DNA from 3 places in the Bradyrhizobium genosp. SA-4 str. CB756 genome. Region 2 is predicted to be linked to each of the others. Evidence: riboswitches for the same ligand, from Rfam matches in the RefSeq annotation. Region 2 holds a riboswitch; each other region holds the start of a gene.

Region 1 (4,041 bases), 1.2 Mb from region 2:
ACAACGCACTCGTCCTCGCCTTCCCTGACCTGCAGCTGCTCGGGCGAGCACAGCCGCTTGAAGCGCGCAATGCGGAGCAATCCGTCGCGATAATCCCTCGCATAGAACGCAGCGAGGCTCGACGGCGGATGCACCGCCGTCTCGACGCTCTGGACCAGCATCAAGCCGAGCCCCGGCTCCGGCTTCAGCTCCTCCAGCGCTCTCCAGAGCGCAAAATATTGCACTGTGGTGACCTGCCCCTGCTCGTTCAGGTGCAAGGTCGCCGGCAGTTTCGCCTGCCGCAACAGCACGGCCGGCGGCACGCCGATATGTTCAACGGCCTGCCAAAAGGCTCGGGGGACCTTGCATCTGTCTGCCGCTGTACCACTCATGAACAATCCTAGCGCATCTGGCTCATGATCACGCGGTCGAACAGGCGGTCGCCGAACCATTCGCGAATCTTGATCATGGGCAAGGCATATTTACCCGCAACGTAGCGGGTGCGCGGCTTTGGCTCCTTCACGGCCCTGGACACGACGCCGGCGATGACGCTTGGATTGGTGCCGCGTCCCTGTCCATAAGCCGCACGGGTCGATTTCGCGACGGCCTGCGTCAGCTTGGCGTAAGGACCTCCACCCGATCGTTTGAGCAGGCCATTGGCAACCACATCGCCAAATCCCGTCTCGATCAGGCCGGGCTCGACGACGACGACCTTGATGCCGAACGGAGCCAGTTCAAGTCGCAGGCAATCGGACCAGCCTTCCAGCGCATGCTTGGTCGCATGGTACCAGGCACCCAGGAGGGTGTAGATCTTGCCGCCCATCGAGGTGATGTTGACGATCGTGCCTGCGCGCTTTTCGCGCATCTTCGGCAAGAGAAGCTGCGTCAGGCGAGCGGCGCCGAACAGGTTCACCTCGAACTGGTAACGCGCTTCGTCGATGCCGACCTCCTCGACGGGACCGTAGAGGCCGAAGCCGGCGTTGTTGACGAGCACATCGACGCCATCCACCTCGCGCAGGATGGCATCGACCGTCGCCTGGATGTCGGACTCGCTCGAAATGTCCATTCTCAGGGACCTCGCCCCGAGCTCGACGAGATCATCCATCTTGTCGACGTGCCGCGCGGCGACGAAGACCTGGAATCCGTCCTTGATAAGACGCCTTGCGATTTCCTTGCCCATGCCGGAGGACGCTCCGGTGACGAGCGCCGTTCTCTTCGACTTGTCGAACATTTCAACCTCTCTTCGTTCCTGTCTTATCCTGCGGCCTCCGTGGCAGGAATTGACTGACCAAGCGCGCCAATAGACTTGCATAACACGCCAATCCTGACGACCGATTTGGGCCGCTGTATTCCCAAGAAAAAGCGCGGTACCAGCGACCGCGCTTTGGCAAGACAGTTCGGGCCTGGCGGAAATCCGTTCAGCCGCGAGCGCGGTGGAATGTGCGGGTTTGTCCCATCGCGGGCAGCCCGAGATAGCCTCGGAGGTGCATCTTGCCGTCCTTGACGGTGGCCTTGCAGTTGTAGGTGCGGCCGGACGAGGCGTCATAGATCGTGCCGCCGCCCCACTCGCCATCCTCCCAGCGCAAGCCGGCGATGAAGACAATGTTCTTCAGCGACCGCGCACGCAGCGCGGGATCGGGGTTCTTGGCGTCCTTCTTGAAGGTCACGTTGTCCGCCTCCACGATCTCGTTGCCGTAGAGCATGCGCGCCTGGAATTCCGTTCCGCTCCTGAACATGTCGAGCTTCACCGTGCCGTCGTCCGCCTCCCATGTCCCGACGATCGCATCGGGGACTGGCACCTCGCCGTGCGCCATCGAAATCTGTCCGATGTTCACGGCTGCCATCAGCAGGAAGATGGCGGATCGACGGGAGTGAAGCGACGTTTGCATGGTGCGTTCCTTGGTTTGCGGTTGGGCGAGCGATCGAAGCGCTCGCAGGTCTCGCAAATGTCTCTAGATTTCGGGAACAGCGTTTGCAGCGGCAGAAGGCGCCAGCGGAATTGCGCCGCGCGCCAATCGATGCCGGCGCGAATTTGGATGGTCGGGCAAAACAGCCACACATGGCCATTATCGAAGGTCGGGCCAATCGACGGGTCCCCTTCGGATATTGACGGCTTCATCGCCAGCTGCCAGTTTCATGATCGGTAGTGTCCGCAAGGACTATTCAAGGGAATGCGGTGCGTCCGTCTCGACGGACAATTCCGCGGCTGCCCCCGCAACTGTAGGCGGATAGCCGACGACCAAACGAACCACTGGAGCCCCGTTCGGGCCTCTGGGAAGGCGGTCGAAGGCGATGACCCGCGAGCCAGGAAACCTGCTGCCAGCCATGAGTCACGCGCGAACGCATTGGGCGGGGTGCCCCGATGTCGGACAAGTAGCCGCTGCATCTGCCGCCTGGGGCGAAGGTAGATGACTAAGGCAACCGCGGTGACAGTTTATTTGCGTCGCCGCAGAGCGTTGTCGTGCAAACTCTTCATTCTCGTGCCGGCGTTGCGCCAGGCTATTCACGTGTTTTCCTGATCTCCCTGCTCTCTTCCGTGTCGCTGTCGGCGGCTGCGATCGCGCAGAGCGTGGACCGTGACAAGCCGCCCGTGGAGATCGGTCCAGTGACTGTCTCCCCGTCCACACCGAGGACGGCGCCTGCAATCAGCCCGGGCAACCAAAAGCCTCGGACCGCCCGCCGGGCCACGGGGCGAAGACCGACAGCACCGATCGCTGCAAGGCCCACCAACCCGCCCGCCGGCGACACGACACCGTTGAACACCGCCGCCGTCGCCGGGGTCTCCTCTCGCCTCGGCATTTCGGCCCGGGAGACGCCGGCGACCGTCGAGGTCATCAGCCAGCAGACCATGCAGGACCTGGGCATCCGGACCACCACCGACGTCGCAAAGGCGGCAGTCGGCGTGACTGGCGGCGATGCGCCCGGGGCACCAGCGATCTTCTCGATGCGCGGCTTTTCCGGCGATCAGCTCAACACCCTCTACAACGGCATTCCGATCGGGCCGTCGACCATGACCGGCCGTCCCATGGATGTCGCGGGCCTGCAGCAGGTCGAGATCATCAAGGGACCGGACTCGCTGGTGGCAGGTCTTGGCGCAACCGGCGGCGCCGTCAACTACGTGACCAAAGCGCCGCATACCGGTCCGATCGTCAACGAAGCCTTCACCTCCTACGATTCCTTCAACGGCTATCGCGCCGGTTATGGTTCGGGCGGCTCTACGCTGATCGATGGCCTCGACTACCGCTTCGACATCAGCCATTTCAACGACAAGAGCTTCATCGAGGACAGCTACTCCAGGCTCAGCAATGTCTCGGGCCAGCTGAATTATCGCGTCAACGATAGCCTGAAGGTCTGGGGCGCAGCCGAATACAGGCAGGACAAGGACCGCTTCTACTGGGGCACGCCGATCGTACCGGCGAACGGGCCGGGCATCGTGCCGACGAATGGCATCGTCTCGGGGGTCTGGAGCAACTATTACCTCGGCGGCGGCACGCCAGTCCCGCCGACGATCGACGCGCGTACGCTGACCACGAGTTACAACGTGCTCGACAATCACAGCGGCGCCAGTGAGCTCTGGCTGCGCAGCGGCTTCCAATGGGACATCACCAACAGCATCTCGCTGCGCAGCCAAGTCTACGGCTATGACGCGCACCGGCACTGGTTCAACAACGAGATCTCGTCGTTCGACCAGACTGTCGGCAACTTCGCCGGCGCGCAGAGCATCTATCGCGAGCGCCTGGCGCTGGATCACGCGCAGCGGCTCTACGGCAACATCACCGACCTCACCGTCAATTCCAGCATTGGCGGAATGGACAACCGCTTCGTCGCGACCGTGGCGGCGAGCAACAACCAGTTCAACGTCTCGCAGGACACGCTGTTCTTCAACGACTACGTCGACCTGCTCAATCCCGACCGCGGGCCCTACGGCCCTCGCAGCGACGAGAAGATCTACACCCGCGTCAACACCGCCTCGTTGTCGTTCGAGGACCGGCTCAAGCTGACCTCGACCTTCGCGTTGATCGGCGGCATCCGGTTCGAGGACATCAAGCTGGACCGGACCCG
Region 2 (4,041 bases):
CGCAACGCGAGCCGTACGACTGCACCCATCCGTTCCTGGTAAATGCGAAGCCGGCGAGGTGCTCGCCGAAGTACTGCACCATGTCATTGCGCTCGAACTCGCCGTGCACGAGGACGTCGAGACCGATGTCCTCCTGCCAACGTACGGCGCGCGCAGTCTCCTCCTTGAGGAACCTGTCGTATTGCTCGTCACTTATCGCGCCTCGCGCATGCGCCGCACGGGCATTCCGGACCTCTGTGGTCTGCGGAAACGATCCGATGGTCGTGGTAGGAAAAGCCGGTAGTCCGAAACGATTGCTTTGGATCTCGGCACGACGGGCAAATGGGCTCCCGCGTCGACGCATGGTCTGATCGATCGCTTTCATCCGGACAGCGACATTGGCATCACGGATTTTCGGCGAAGTCCGGCGAACAGTCGCGGCACATTCCGACTCGGCAAGAGCTGGCGCAACATTCTGGTCGCCTGCGAGTGCCCGCGCCAGGATCGCAAGCTCCCGCATCTTCTGGACCGCAAAAGCGAGCCAGCTCTTGACGTCGGAAACGAGCCCGGTTTCAAGTTCAACATCGACCGGCACATGAAGCAGCGAGCAGGATGGGGCAATCTGTACACGGTCCTTGCCGAGCTTCGCAATCGCGGGTTCGAGCCGCTGGCGCAGCGACGACAAATTCGACCGCCATACATTCCGGCCGTCGACGACACCGAGCGACATGACGAGATCACTTCGGCCGCCAGCGATGATCTGGTCCAACAACTGTGGCGCTCGAACTAGGTCGAGGTGTAGTCCGGCAACTGGCAGGCTCAACGCGGTATTCAGATTGTCCCCGAGGTCGCCGAAATAGCTGGCAACTAAGATCTTGATGGCCGGCACCTCCTTGGCGAGCCGATCATAGGCATGTCGCAAAGACTGCCGCGCCCTCTCATCCAGATCAAGAACCAGGCAGGGCTCGTCGAACTGAACCCAATTTGCCCCACGTTTGGCCAATTCCTGCAGAACCTCGATATAGGCCGGTAACAGTTCATCCAGTAGTGAGAGTGGCTGGAACGCAGGATCGGGACTCTTGCCGAGCTTTAGGAATGTGACCGGCCCGATCAGGACAGGGCGGGTCTGAAAGCCAAGGGCCTTGGCTTCCTCATACTCCTCGATCGGCTTGCGAGAGCATAGCCTGAAAGTCTGCCCTCTGTGAAACTCGGGCACCATGTAGTGGTAGTTGGTATCGAACCACTTGGTCATCTCCTGAGCGGGTGCGCCAAATCCGCGCGGTCCGCGACCGCAACTCGCATCCTGATCGTCGCATTGTGACCCCCGGGCCATGGCGAAGTACGTCTTCAGCGAAACGGATTCGGCGTTCGAAGCGTAAATCTCTGGGATGGCGCCAACCATGACACTTGTGTCGAGCACCTGATCATACAGCGAGAAATCGTTCGATGGAATGACGGTGACGCCGATAGATTTCTGACGAGCCCAGTTTGCGGCACGCAGGCCAGCTGCGTCCTCGAGCAACTGCAGTTCGCTGCGTTTTCCCGCCCAGTAGCTTTCAAGAGCGAGTTTGAGCTCGCGCCTTGGACCGATGCGTGGCGTTCCAAGCGTGGCAACCGGAAGGGAGAGAAGAGACATAAGTTAACCCCATGTTGGGGGCAAAGGCCGTGGCGGACGCAGGCAGGGGAAGTCGCGCGGTGCGACGGCTGCTTGGCGCACCACCGGGACACCCCGCCCGTGGACGAATAATTGTCGGGGCAGGTCTCCTGGCTCGCGGGTCATCGCTTCTGTCCGGCCTTCCCGAAGCCGCGCAGGCTTCAGTGACATCGTTGGACAGCGGCTTGCCGCTCACAGTTGCGGGGGCAGCGCCGGCATTGTCACCGGCTTCCCTCTTAGCTCCGGATCAAGTGGGACCGGAGAACCTCGACGATTTGGATTATCGGCAAGACAAGTCTTCCGTCAACCTCTCAGATTATGTCGCAAGCTGGTGCTGCAGCATCCGCTACGCGAATGACCGCGCATCCTTATCGCTGAGTCGATGTAGATGCGCTCTGCAGTCAGCGATATTGTGATGACCATCGCAGCTGCCCTCTGGCCGCACGCCAGTTCGGTGGAAGGGATAAAAGCGGCTTCCGCGGTCGGGACTTCTGCCTGGAGCAGAACGCATTTGATGCGTGTCCCAGGCTTCCCAGCAGGTTTTTCGAGCGCGTCCGCCATCCAGCCGCCCTCTCGACCAGCTGGATCCGTGCTGCACAGGCCTAAGACACGTGGCAAAGTCAGCAACATACCTGACCGGCACGTTGATTTGCAGTGCCAGCCAGACTCCAAATGCTCGGCGCGAGTGCCGGATGTCGCGAAAGAAGCGCCAAACGCGCTCTGGCCTCTCGGCCGCGAGTACCCAGAGGCATGCCAGAGGACGAAAGCTGACACTCCGGTAACGATAGTGAGCCAAACAGTTCTGTGGCGGCAAACGTGCTCCCAATTCTCATCAGGAACTTGGTCGAGGCGTTCAGCTGCGCCCACCGAACATTCGGCGCGTGACGAGGGTGCATAAGCCGCGCTGAACGGAAACATCGAGACGCCCGCACGTCGGAAAGCCGACAAAGAGGGCATAGAAGCGGTGCGAATTGCCGTCTATTAACCTGGCACGAGGAATGCAAGTCTTCGGCATGCCCAGTCTCCTCCTGCTGGGCATGTCTAGCACAGCAACTTGAGGCTGTCGCCGGCAACGAAGTTAGCGGCGCGTGATAGAGCGCCTGCTCGCACGGGACACCATCGGTCCCCCGTCGCGTCGTCGCTAACTTCTTGCGCTCGCGCATAACAGGCTGAAGTTGCCCGCTCTGCAATGACGTGTGGATGAAACCAGATAGGCCAACAGTCATGAGAAAAGTGTCTGGAAGACGCGCGTTATTGTTTTGTCTCGGTCGATCCCTGATCTGTCTAGCCGGGCTGGCTGCGACTGGCGACCGTGCTCGCGCTATCGAGAGCCCCCATATCGAAAGATTCAAGTCAACGTGGCGAGCGCAAGACGGTGAGACAATAGAACAAATTATCTCCAACGTCTCGAAAGTTGCACGGTTCGTCCCTCGAATGTGGGGCGTCGCTGAACTTGACGGAAACGACTATGTTTTCGTTTCGTGGACCAGGCACGCGGATGATGTATTAGACGAACAGCACGTTATCACCTGGAGGATCGCACTCGACGGCACGTTTCAACTTGCGTCGACCTATGCAAAGCCGATCGAATTGGGCTGGCACGCCCTGGCGCTCGGGTTGATCGCCAGTGAAGTCAAGGATGGCGAAAGGGACGCAAATCTTCGCTTTCTGCATGATCCGAGCAACTTCAACTTCGTGACGACCACGCAGGGCCCGCTCGGCGATCTCCTGCGGCAGGGCCGCTGCACTATCGTTGAGCCTGTTGGAGTGGACTACTTGCCGAAGCAGAAGGACAAGCCGACCGAAAAAGGTGATCTGTGGCGCGTTTTGCTTTTAGTGAACTGTAATATCCCAGGGCCCCGTTTTTACACCCATAACGGGGTCATCACTTTCGAGAAGAGCGAAGGGCAAGATTGGGAGCCGCAATCCTCCTTTGCCAAGCGTATCGCCGCCTTTCCTCCTGGCTCCTGGTTCGCTCGGATGGAGCCCAAGGAACGGGAAGAGTAAGAAGGGGCGAAAGCCCTCCGTTTAATGGTCGCGCGGAGCAAAGATCGCGCCGCAGCTCCTTTACCGCCGACCGCCTCAGAGTAACTGCAAGACATATCAGCGCTAAAGTGTCGGTGCTTACGCCTTCGCAACCGTCGCGAGCCTTTCCCGCAGCCTTTAGCCCGTCAGGCAAAAATCGGGCAGCACGATTACTCGAGGCTTTCCGCGACAGTCGAGCTCAGAGGCGCATACCAGTTGGCGAGATTTTGCTCCCAGCGCACCCGACGCAGTGAGAGAACACCGATCTGCGAGGGAACCAGCTCTCCATGCCACTCTTCAAGGGACCGGGCTTGGAGATGCCTCGGGCCCTGATCCGGCGTGCAGGCCGCGCATCGCGCGATTGACTGGTGAGCATGCCGACG
Region 3 (4,041 bases), 1.4 Mb from region 2:
CAGGGCTGGCGGCTCATCGGCGGTGCATCGTTGTTTCGTCTCTACGAGACGTCAGACGCGCTCGCCGCGCAGGAGAAGCTTGCACGTCGCCAGATCTGGTCGCGCGTGTTCGCGCAAAAACCGGCATGGCTGCGGCTCGGGCTTCCCGGCGTTGAGGCCGAATGGACGCGCCTCGCCGATGCCCTAGCGCGCTAGCGCGAGCAGGCCCTCGACATCGAGATGTTTTTCGATGTGATCGGCGAGGGCGTCAAGCGCGCTTTCGACCCGGGCATGATAGGGCTCGTTGCCCGCGGGGATGTCGAGCTTCGCCAAAAACGCCTTGCGGAAATCATCCGACGTGAACAGGCCGTGCAGATAGCTGCCCTGCACGCGGCCATCCCTGGAGATCGCGCCTTCCGGCTCGCCGTTCAGCTTTGCGAACGGTCGGGCACGATCGGGCCCGTCGGTGCGGCCGATGTGGATTTCGTAGGCTTCGATCAACTGGTCGGTCGTGGCGTGGACGGCTGCGACGCGCGTCAACGTCTTCTGCGGGCTCATCACCGTCTCAACATCGAGAAGCCCGAGCCCCGGCGTATCACCTGCCGGGCCTTCAATGCCATCGGGGTCGGCAACGCTGCGTCCGAGCATCTGATAGCCGCCGCATAGGCCGAGCACGTGGCCGCCACGGCGGTGATGCGCGAGCAGATCGATGTCCCAGCCCTGCGCGCGCAGGAACGCGAGATCGCCACGGGTGGACTTTGAGCCGGGGATGATGACCAGTCTGACGTCGCCGGGGATCGCTTCGCCGGGGCGCACCATCAGGAGATCGACGCCTGGCTCGAGCTTGAGTGGATCGAGATCGTCGAAATTGGCGATGCGCGACAGCGCGAGGCACGCGATCTTGCATTGGCCGGGCTTGCGCGCATCACTGAGGCCCAGCGCGTCCTCGGCCGGCAGTTCGCCCGCGCGGGCGAACCAGGGCAGCACGCCGAGGCCGCGCCACGCAGTCTTCTCTTCGATCAGCCTGTAGCCGTCGTCAAACAGCGTGGGATCGCCGCGGAACTTGTTGATGACAAAGCCCTGGATCATCGCGGCATCGTCGGGGTCGATCACCGTCCTGATGCCGACGAGCTGGGCGATGACGCCGCCGCGATCGATGTCGCCAACGAGCACGACCGGCACGTCGGCCTTGCGCGCAAAGCCCATATTGGCGATGTCGGCCTTGCGCAGATTCACCTCGGCCGGACTGCCCGCGCCTTCGACCAGCACCAGATCAGCGCGCGCCTTCAACCGCTCAAAGCTCTCCAGCACCGCGCCCATCAGCGAGGGCTTCATCGCGGCGTATTCGCGCGCCCGCGCGGTGGCGATGCGTTTTCCATGCACGACGATTTGCGCGCCGACATCGGTCTCGGGCTTCAGCAGCACCGGGTTCATGTCGGTGTGCGGCTCGACGCCCGCCGCGAGCGCTTGAAGCGCCTGCGCACGCCCGATCTCGCCGCCATCGACGGTGACGGCCGCATTGTTCGACATGTTCTGCGGCTTGAAGGGAAGTACGCGCAAGGCCCGCCGTGTGAAGGCGCGCGCGAGGCCGGCCACGATGAGCGACTTGCCCACGTCCGAGCCGGCCCCCTGGATCATCAGTGCGCGTGCCATCGCGCTCAGAACTCGACGCCGGCTTGCGCCTTGATGCCGGAGCGGAAGGGATGCTTGACCAGCGTCATCTCGGTGACGAGATCGGCGATCTCGATCAGCTCGTCCTTCGCGTTGCGCCCGGTGAGCACGACGTGCGTCATCGGCGGCTTCGAGGTCAGGAAGTCGACGACCTCGGCGATGTCGAGATAGTCGTAGCGCAGCGCGATGTTGATCTCGTCGAGCACGACCATGCGCAGGTTCGAATCGAGGATCAGCTCCTTGGCCTTCTCCCAGCCGGCGCGGGCGGCGGCAATGTCGCGGGCGCGGTCCTGCGTTTCCCAGGTGAAGCCTTCGCCCATGGCATGGAACTGGCAGAGCTCGCCGAAATGGCCCGTGAGCAGACGCCGCTCGCCAGTATCCCAGGCACCCTTGATGAACTGCACGACAGCGCAGGGGAAGCCATGGGCGACGCAGCGGACGATCATGCCGAAGGCCGAGGACGACTTGCCCTTGCCGGCGCCGGTGTGGACGATGATCAGGCCCTTTTCGCCGCTCTTGGTCGCCATGATCTTGTCGCGGGCGGCCTTCTTCTTCGCCATTTTCTGGGCGTGGCGGGCGTCGGTTTCCTCAGTGGTTTGGGTATCCGGTTCTGGCGTCATCGGTCCCGGTCCTTCGGCTTGACAAGAGGCGGCCGGGGGCAAATGGTGGCCCGGCACTGGTTCCTGTCCTATGACAGGCGAAGAGGGAATGCGATAGGGTCCGAATCGGCAAGATTTGGGTCCAAAATGCAGCCGCCCCCGCGACCGTGACCGGAGAGATGCCCGAAGCCACTGATCCCCTAGGGGATCGGGAAGGCGGGGATCGAAGGGCCAAAACCCTGCTCCGCAAGCCGGGAGACCTGCCAGCGCGGACGAGTTTTGGACCGGCGGACGGGGTGTTCCGCGACGGGGAAACGGGCCTTCACGAGAATGGTCCGTGTGCCTCTTCGCCTCCCGCTGTTTATTCTGGAAGAGGCGATGACCGTCACACTTCACGTCTGCATCACCTGCCGCGCTGGCCAGACGCTTGGCGAAGGCGAGACCACACCCGGCAAGCGCCTGCATGGCGCGATCCTCGAGGCCGGCGTGCCCGAGGGCGTCAACGTGGTTCCCGTCGAATGCCTGTCTGCATGCAGCCAGGGCTGCTCGGTCGCGCTCAGCGCGCCCGGCCGCTGGTCCTATGTCTATGGCCGCCTGTCGGATGCGAACGCGCAGGACGTGGTCGCGGGCGCCGCGGCCTATGCGGCCGCGCCCGACGGCCTCGTGCCGTGGCGCAGCCGGCCCGAAATCTTCCGCAAGCAGTCGCTTGCCCGCATTCCCCCCATTGCCGTGTTGCCGGAGGCCGCCGAATGAACTCGCTCGCAAAAGTCCCTGTCACGGTGGTCACGGGCTTTCTCGGCTCCGGCAAGACGACGCTGATCCAGCATCTGCTCAGCAATGCCAATGGCAAGAAGCTCGCCGTGCTGGTCAACGAGTTCGGCAGCGAGGGCGTCGACGGCGAGATCCTGAAATCCTGCGCCGATGCCAACTGCCCGGAGGAGAATATCGTCGAGCTCGCCAATGGCTGCATCTGCTGCACCGTTGCCGACGATTTCATTCCGACCATGGAGCAGTTGCTGGCGCGCCCGGTGCGGCCCGATCACATCCTGATCGAGACCTCGGGCCTGGCGCTGCCAAAACCGCTGCTGAAAGCATTCGACTGGCCGGAGATCCGCTCGCGCATCACCGTCGACGGCGTGATCGCGCTCGCCGATGCCGAGGCGGTTGCCGCCGGTCGCTTCGCGCCGGACCCGGCGGCTGTCGAAGCGCAGCGCGCCGCGGACGAAAATCTCGATCACGAGACGCCGCTCTCGGAGGTGTTCGAGGACCAGATCGCCTGCGCAGATATCGTGCTGCTGACCAAGGCCGATCTCGCCGGCAGCGCCGGCATTGAAGCCGCCAAGGCCGCGATCGCCGCCGAGATGCCGCGCCGCGTGCCGATGCTGCCCGTCACCGACGGTGCGATCGACGCGCGCGTCATTCTCGGGCTCGGCGCCGCCGCCGAGAACGATCTTGCCGCGCGCCCGTCGCATCACGATGGCGAGGAGGAGCACGAGCACGATGATTTCGCCTCCGTCGTGATCGATCTTCCGGAGGTTGCGGATGTCGATACGCTGGTTGCGTCGGTGCAGAGGCTGGCGCGCGAGCAGAACGTGCTGCGTGCCAAGGGCTACATCGCGGTCGCGGGCAAGCCGATGCGCCTGCTGCTTCAGGCCGTCGGCGAGCGCGTGCGCCACCAGTTCGACAAGCCCTGGGGCGCGGGTCTCAGGCAGTCGAAGCTCGTCGTGATCGGCGAGCATGGCGATATCGATGAGGCCGCGATCAAGGCGGGATTGGGAGTCTGATGCACGTC

The links. A riboswitch is a leader RNA that binds a small molecule or an ion and turns the genes downstream of it on or off. The one in region 2 is predicted to bind cobalamin.
Region 1: another riboswitch for cobalamin. It lies ahead of BRAGE_RS0123275 (TonB-dependent receptor); the one in region 2 lies ahead of metE (5-methyltetrahydropteroyltriglutamate--homocysteine S-methyltransferase).
Region 3: another riboswitch for cobalamin. It lies ahead of BRAGE_RS0122340 (DUF1636 family protein); the one in region 2 lies ahead of metE (5-methyltetrahydropteroyltriglutamate--homocysteine S-methyltransferase).

Annotation. Positions count from the first base shown of each region.
Region 1 covers NZ_KI421499.1:4,750,256-4,754,296, forward strand. Annotated here, with positions in the region: gene BRAGE_RS0123260 (AraC family transcriptional regulator) at 1-371, opposite strand, end outside; gene BRAGE_RS0123265 (oxidoreductase) at 380-1,210, opposite strand; gene BRAGE_RS0123270 (DUF2147 domain-containing protein) at 1,398-1,868, opposite strand; cobalamin riboswitch at 2,107-2,314, shown strand; gene BRAGE_RS0123275 (TonB-dependent receptor) at 2,441-4,041, shown strand, end outside.
Region 2 covers NZ_KI421499.1:5,918,315-5,922,355, forward strand. Annotated here, with positions in the region: gene metE (5-methyltetrahydropteroyltriglutamate--homocysteine S-methyltransferase) at 1-1,615, opposite strand, end outside; cobalamin riboswitch at 1,717-1,918, opposite strand; gene BRAGE_RS0128750 (nodulate formation efficiency C protein) at 2,858-3,640, shown strand.
Region 3 covers NZ_KI421499.1:4,556,593-4,560,633, reverse strand. Annotated here, with positions in the region: gene cobD (threonine-phosphate decarboxylase CobD) at 1-195, shown strand, start outside; gene BRAGE_RS0122350 (cobyric acid synthase) at 184-1,632, opposite strand; gene cobO (cob(I)yrinic acid a,c-diamide adenosyltransferase) at 1,638-2,270, opposite strand; cobalamin riboswitch at 2,311-2,531, shown strand; gene BRAGE_RS0122340 (DUF1636 family protein) at 2,628-3,002, shown strand; gene cobW (cobalamin biosynthesis protein CobW) at 2,999-4,033, shown strand; gene cobN (cobaltochelatase subunit CobN) at 4,033-4,041, shown strand, end outside.